2 regions of the Streptomyces sp. NPDC101118 genome follow, and region 1 is predicted to be linked to the other one. Evidence: riboswitches for the same ligand, from Rfam matches in the RefSeq annotation. Region 1 holds a riboswitch; the other holds the start of a gene.

What was found. A riboswitch is a leader RNA that binds a small molecule or an ion and turns the genes downstream of it on or off. The one in region 1 is predicted to bind guanidine.
Positions count from the first base shown of each region.
Region 2: it holds a riboswitch for guanidine, as region 1 does, so the genes downstream of both, ACIQUQ_RS24540 (DMT family transporter) here and ACIQUQ_RS05260 (Ohr family peroxiredoxin) in region 1, are expected to answer to the same signal.

Region 1 is NZ_JBIVZG010000002.1:508,636-512,026, reverse strand. Features, by position in the region: gene ACIQUQ_RS05275 (PRC-barrel domain-containing protein) at 105-464, shown strand; gene ACIQUQ_RS05270 (protealysin inhibitor emfourin) at 587-829, opposite strand; gene ACIQUQ_RS05265 (hypothetical protein) at 1,056-1,541, opposite strand; gene ACIQUQ_RS05260 (Ohr family peroxiredoxin) at 1,534-1,980, opposite strand; guanidine-III (ykkC-III) riboswitch at 2,064-2,125, opposite strand; gene ACIQUQ_RS05255 (VOC family protein) at 2,321-2,749, opposite strand; gene ACIQUQ_RS05250 (mechanosensitive ion channel family protein) at 2,800-3,391, opposite strand, start outside.
Region 2 is NZ_JBIVZG010000016.1:123,099-126,489, forward strand. Features, by position in the region: gene bcp (thioredoxin-dependent thiol peroxidase) at 116-583, opposite strand; gene ACIQUQ_RS24530 (DUF3618 domain-containing protein) at 687-1,007, shown strand; gene ACIQUQ_RS24535 (co-chaperone GroES) at 1,093-1,395, shown strand; guanidine-III (ykkC-III) riboswitch at 1,449-1,512, shown strand; gene ACIQUQ_RS24540 (DMT family transporter) at 1,543-1,863, shown strand; gene ACIQUQ_RS24545 (transglycosylase domain-containing protein) at 1,808-3,391, opposite strand, start outside.

The DNA of each region.
Region 1 (3,391 bases):
GAACCGGGGCAGGCGAGCTCCGTGGCGACGCCGCCGGCCCCGGTCCGGACCCGGACCGGCCGGCCGTCGCCCCCGAGGAATCGCCGAGAAAGGAAGTTGCTCCCATGACCGAGAACATCTGGGTCTACCGCCTCTCCGTCGGCAGCCTGGAGGGCACCGATCTGACGGGCTACAAGGTGGAGGCCGTCGACGGCACCATCGGCAAGGTCGACAAGCACTCGTACGAGACCGATGCCTCCTGGATCGTCGTCGACACCGGACCCTGGATCTTCGGCAAGGAGGTCCTCCTGCCCGCCGGCACGATCACCCGCGTGGACGCCGCGGAGGAGAAGGTCTACGTCGACCGGACGAAGGAACAGGTCAAGGAGGCCCCGGAGTTCGTCCGCGACAAGCACCTGGGCGACCCGGAGTACCACCGGGAGGTCGGCGGCTACTGGGGCGACGCCCCGCTGGGCCGCTTCTGACCGCGCCGCACCGCGATCCTGGAAACCGGCGGGCGTTCCGGCACCTCGGGGTGCCGGAACGCCCGCCGGCGTTTCCCGTCAGTGGCCCGGCCGCCGTGGGCGGCCGGGCCACTGACGTCCGGTCAGGCCGCCTCCTCCAGCACGGCGCGGATCAGCCTGCGCTGGTCCTCGGAGAGGCAGCCGTCCTCGACGTCGAGCACCTGGTCGTCCACGGTGATCCGGTAGTGGAAGCCGTCCGGGGTGCCCGACAGGGCCCTGAGGGCCAGCTCCTCCCAGTGCGCCGCGTCGCGGCGGCCCGAGGTGTCGAGCTCGCGGGCCTTCTCCACACCCGCGAAGCCCCCGGATCGCGTGACGGTGATCCGCATGGTCGTTACCTCCGTGGTCCGGTCGGCCGCCACGGGGAAGTCCGGTACCTGTCCCCCGCAGCGGTGGCGGCGCGTCACCGCCGCCCCCGCGCCTGCCCCGCTTCCGCGCACCTGGGCACCGCGAGGGCCCGGAGCGGCCCGATCCGTCCGGAAAGCGCCGTCGGGTGGCCGAGAGGGGCCGGGCCGGGTGCCGCTGCGGCTCCCGGCTCCCCCGCGGGCCCGGGGGTCACAGCCGCCAGTACGTGCCCGTACGGGAGTCGACGTGGACCACGTGCGCGCCGACGCGTACGACGTGGTGGTCCGGGCCGGTCCAGGAGCCGCTGTCGCCCTCGGCGTCGGGGAGCGGCGTCCAGACCTCGAGGAAGGTGCTGCCGTCCGGGTTCGTGCCCCACTCGACGAGGTCCGTGCCCTCCCACCGGAAGCTGCCCGCGTCCTCGCCGGGCTCCCCCGTCAGGTGGTGGAAGTGCACCTGGCGGCCGTCGAAGCCGGTGGTGCCGGCGAAGCCCCGGCTGTCCGCGAAGTACCGGCCGTCCTGCAGCCAGACCACCTCGTCGTCCTCGCGCAGGGGTCCGCCGTCGCGGCTGATCCCGCGCCGCAGCCATGCGCCCCGCTCCGGCACCGGCACGCCCGGCCCGCCGGGGGCCGGGGTCCCGGCCGGGACCGGGTACCGGCTTCCGTCCGGCGGCCCGGGCGCGGCGGCCGGCTCAGGCATCGGCGGGGCCGCCGTCGAGCGCCTGGAGCGAGAGGTCGATGTTGCCGCGTACCGCCTGCGAGTAGGGGCAGACCGCGTCCGCGCGGTGGAGCAGGGGCAGCAGGTCCGCCGCCGCCCAGCCGGGCACGGAGACGGTGAGGCCGACGGCGAGGCCGTAACCCGCGGGCGTGTCCGTGGTGCCCAGCCGCACCTCGCACTGCACGCGGGCGGCCGACGCGTCGGCACCGAACTCGCCGGCCACCTCGGCCAGTGCGGAGGTGAAGCACGCGGCGAAGCCGGCCGCGAACAGCTGCTCGGGGTTGGTGGTGCCCGGCACCTTCTTGCGCGGCGGCGCCAGCCGGACGTCCAGCCGTCCGTCGTCGGTGACGACCGATCCGGTGCGTCCTCCGGAGGCGTGCGCGGTCGTGGTGTAGAGGGTGCGGGTGAGCGGCACGGTCATGTGGTCGGCCCATCTGTGCGACGAGGGAACGCTGCCCGGGGCCGGACAGCGGTACGGCGCCTGCCGGTGGGACGGCGCCGTGGGGCGCGTCGTCGTGCGTAACCGGGTACGGCGCATCTCGTCCGGGGCCTCGGGTGGGGCCGCCGCACAATCTAGCAACGGACCGCGGGGACCGGGGTCCGCCGGTGACCCTTCTCACCCGGGAGGGCGGCAGGGGCCGGCCGTGGGCGGCCGGGACGGCGGACGCTCACCCGCGCGACCGGGCCGGGACCGCACCGCCCGCCCGGTGGCGCCGGGACCGCCCACCCGCCCGGTGGGCCGGCCCCGGTGGCCGCGCCCCTCAGCCGCGGCGGGACTGGGCCGGTACGGCCGCCTGCCGGACCGCGGACAGGACGAACCCGTGGCCCGCCGGGTCTGCGTAGCGGCGCACGGTGGTACGGCTGCCCGGCCCGCTGCCGGGGTCCTCGGCGGCCACCGGCCGGGCCCCGAGCGCCACGGCCTCGCGCTCGGCGTCGTCCAGGCTCGGTGCGGGGACCAGTATGTGCAGGTGGGCCTGCTGGGAACCCTCGGGGAGTGGCCAGCTCGGCGGGGCGTGGTGCGGGTCGCGGCGGACGCCGAGGACCACGCCGGCGGGGCCGGAGACGAGGAGCAGGTCCCCGTCGTCGGGGGCGGGCGCGGCGGTGCCGCCGAGGAGTTCGGCGTAGAAGCGGGCCAGCAGCTCGGGTTCGGCGCTGTCCAGGACGAGGACTGTGGTCTTGGGTACGGTCATGCCGCGCGTGTGCCCGGAGTCCGCGCCCGTACACGGGGCGTGTCCGGGCGTCAGTCCCAGGCCGGGCGGCGGGGGCCGTCGCCGTCCGGCGAGGGGGCCGGGGCCACCGCGAGGCGCGGCAGGGCGTGGGGGTGCTTCTCGGAGAGCCAGGCGACGAGGCGTTCCCGCACCGCGCAGCGGACGGTCCACAGGTCGTCGGCGTCCTTGGCCGTGACGATGGCCCGGACGACGATCGTGGAGGGGGTCGTCTCGGTGACGGCGACGTCCCAGCCGCGGCCGTCCCATGCGGGGCAGTCGCGGAGGATGTCGTGGACGTGCTCGCGCATGAGGTCCACCGGCGCGGAGTGGTCGCAGTGGAGGAAGACGCTGCCGGTCATCTGGAGGCCGCCGCGGGACCAGTTCTCGAAGGGCCGGGTGGTGAAGTACGAGACCGGCATGGTGATCCGGCGCTCGTCCCAGGTCCGCACGGCGAGGAAGGTGAGGGTGATGTCCTCGACCACTCCCCACTCGCCGTCGACGACGACCGTGTCGCCGATCCGGACGAGGTCGCCGAACGCGATCTGGAAGCCGGCGAAGAGGTTGCCCAGCGTGGACTGGGCGGCGATGCCCGCGACGATCCCGATGATCCCGGCGGAGGCGAGC
Region 2 (3,391 bases), on a different contig from region 1:
GGCTCTCGGATGGAGTAACGAGCCGATATTCGGACGGTTACGTCCGATATACGGAAGGGCCCGCGCCGGTTGCTGCCGGTGCGGGCCCTTCCGGGGGAGGCGGTGGGGGCGGGGGTCAGATGCCCAGGTCCTTGATGATCTTGGCGACGTGGCCGGTGGCCTTGACGTTGTAGAGGGCGCGCTCGACCTTGCCCTCCTCGTCCACGACCACGGTGGAGCGGATCACGCCGGTCACCGTCTTGCCGTACAGCTTCTTCTCGCCGTACGCGCCGTACGCCGCCAGGACCTCCTTCTCCGGGTCGCCGACCAGGGTGACCTTCAGGTGCTCCTTCTCGCGGAACTTGGCCAGCTTCTCCGGCTTGTCCGGGGAGACGCCGATCACGTCGTAGCCGGCGCCCGCCAGCACGTCGAGGTTGTCGGTGAAGTCGCAGGCCTGCTTGGTGCAGCCGGGGGTCAGGGCGGCCGGGTAGAAGTACACGATCACCTTGCGGCCCTTGTGGTCGGCCAGCGAGACCTCGTTGCCGTCCGCGTCGGGCAGGGTGAAGGCGGGAGCCGTGTCGCCGGGCTGGAGTCGCTCGCTCATGTCCTCAAGTCTCCTCGGGAGGGGATCCGTACGGCACGAGCGTAAGCTGACAGACTGTCCACGTCGGACTACGCCCACCCACGACCATCACGGAGGCAGCGCGGTGTCGGATGTTAGGACCCCCGCCCAGATCGAGGCGGACATCATCCGCAGGCGCGAGCAGCTCGCGGAGACGCTCGACGAGATCGGCGTGCGCATGCACCCGCAGACGATCATCGGGGACGCCAGGGCCCGGGTGGCCTCGACGGTCGACGAGACGGCGGGCCGTGCCTTCGCCGCCGTGAACCGGGTGGTCATCGACCTCAAGGCCGGCCTGCGGCACGAGGACGGCGCCCCGCGCTTCGAGCGGGTCGTGCCGGTGGCGATGGTCGCCGTGGGTCTGATCGGTCTGCTCGCCGTCTCCGCGCGTCGCAGGCGCGGGTGACCCTGGGGGGCGCGGGGCGGGCGCGGGCAGGTAGGTTCGGTACGTGAGCGATAACCCCACCCACCACGACAAGCTGCCCATCCGGATGCTGCACGACCGCGTGCTGGTCCGGTCGGACTCGCCCGAGGGCGAGCGCCGTTCCGGCGGCGGCATCCTCATTCCGGCGACGGCTGCGGTGGGCAAGCGGCTGGCCTGGGCCGAGGTGGTCGCGGTCGGTCAGAACGTGAGGACCGTGGAGCCGGGCGACCGGGTGCTGTACGACCCCGAGGACCGTGCCGAGGTGGAGGTGCGGGGCGTGGCGTACGTGCTGATGCGCGAGCGGGACCTGCACGCGGTGGCCGCGGAGCGGCTGGAGGGGTCGGAGGACTCCACCGGCCTGTACCTGTAGACGGTTTTCCGAGGAAGGGCCGGTGACCTGGGTCACCGGTCCTTTTTTCGTGTTTTGCTACGGTGGTCTGGAACCCCGACGAGACGCGCCGTACCGGGTACGACAAGACGACGCACCCCGTTCCGCTCTCGTCCCGGAGGTGCCGTCATGGCCTGGGTTCTTCTTCTCGTCGCCGGTCTGCTCGAGGTCGGCTGGTCGGTCGGCATGAAGTACACGGAGGGGTTCACGCGGCTCTGGCCGAGCGTGTTCACCGGTGCCGGCATCGTGGCGAGCATGGTGTTGCTGTCGTACGCGGCGAAGTCGCTGCCGATCGGTACGGCGTACGGCGTGTGGGTGGGCATCGGTGCGGCCGGTGCGGCGGTGCTGGGCATGGTGGTGCTGGGTGAGCCGGTGACCGCCGCCCGGATCTTCTTCATCTGTCTGCTGCTGGTGGCTGTGGTGGGTCTGAAGGCGACCTCGGGTCACTAGTTCCGCCGCTGTCGGTGCCGCCGGGGCCTCCGGTGGTGGTGGTGCCGCCCGTGGTGGTGGTGCCGCCTCCGTCGGTGCCGGTGGTGGTGCCGCCGGTGGTTCCCGTGGTGGTGCCCCCCGTGGTGCCGGTGGTGGCGCCCTGGGTCCGGCCGCCTTCGTCGCCCCCGCCCGTGTTGCCCCCGTTGTTCCCGCCCTGGGTGCGTCCCTGGTCGCGGCCATGGTTCTGGCCTTCGGTCTGGCCCTGGGGGCGGCCGGGGCGCTCGCGGTCGGGGCCGCGGGTGCGGGTGGGCTCGGCGGGCGGTACGTACGCGGCGCCGGGCTGGAGTTCCAGGTCGAAGTCGACGGGGTCGGTGCCTTCCAGTGCGGCCGCGGTGTACGCGGCCCAGATGCGGGCGGGGTAGCCGCCGCCGTTGATGCGGGCCTCGCCGAGGGCGCCGTAGAGGGGCTGGAGGGTGCCGGCGTCGGGGTCCTGGCCCATGACGGCCACGACGGTGGCGAGCTCGGGGGTGTAGGCGGCGAACCAGGCGGCCTTGTCCTCCTCGGCGGTGCCGGTCTTGCCGGCGGCGGGGCGTCCTGCGGCGAGGGCGGCGGTGCCGGTGCCGCTCTCGACGACGCTCTGCAGCATGGAGGTGGTGGTGTCGGCGGCCTCGCGGGTGACGGCCTGGCGGGGGGTGCGGCGGGGGAGGGGGACGGAGTCGCCGTCCTTGGTGATCTTCTCGACGATGGTCCAGGGGGTGTGGCGGCCGTGGTCGGCGAGGGTGGCGTAGACCTGGGTCATGTCGAGGACGCTGGCCTGGAGGGTGCCGAGGGCCATGGCGGGTACGGCGTCGAAGGCGGGTACGTCCTTGGGCATCCCCATGTCGACGGCGGTCCTCTTGACCTTGGTGGGGCCGACGTCGACGGCCAGCTGTGCGTAGACGGTGTTGACGGAGTCGTTGGTGGCTTCGCGCACCGTGATGTCCCCGTAGGAGCGCTGGTCCTCGTTCTCGGGGGCGTAGGCGATGGCGGAGCCCTGGACGGGGCGCCGGTTGTCGCCGTTGTAGAGGGTGTTGGGGGTGATGCGGCGGCCGTCCTGGGTGGTGGATCCGTTCTGGACGGCGGCGGTGAAGACGAGGGGCTTGAAGGTGGAGCCGGGGGTGTAGTCGCGCCGGGTGGCGTTGTTGACGTACTGCCTGGTGTAGTCGATGCCGCCGTAGAGGGCGACGACCTTGCCGGTTGCGGGGTCGATGGAGGCGCCGCCGGCGCGGACGATGCGGTCTTTGGCGCGGTCGGGGTCGAGCTTGCTCATGAGCTGGTCGCGGACGGCTTCGACGAAGGCGGTCTGGCGCCGTTTGTCGATGGTGGTGGTGATGCGGTAGCCGCCGGCGGCGAGGTCGGTCTCGTCGATGACCTTGTTGGCGAGGAGGTGGTCCCGGATGGTTTCGACGAGGTAGCCGCGCTGTCCGGACATGCCGGAGGGGGCGCGGACCTTGCCGGGTTCGGGGAAGGTGGTGGCGGCGCGTTCCGCGGGGTCGAGCCACTTCTTCTT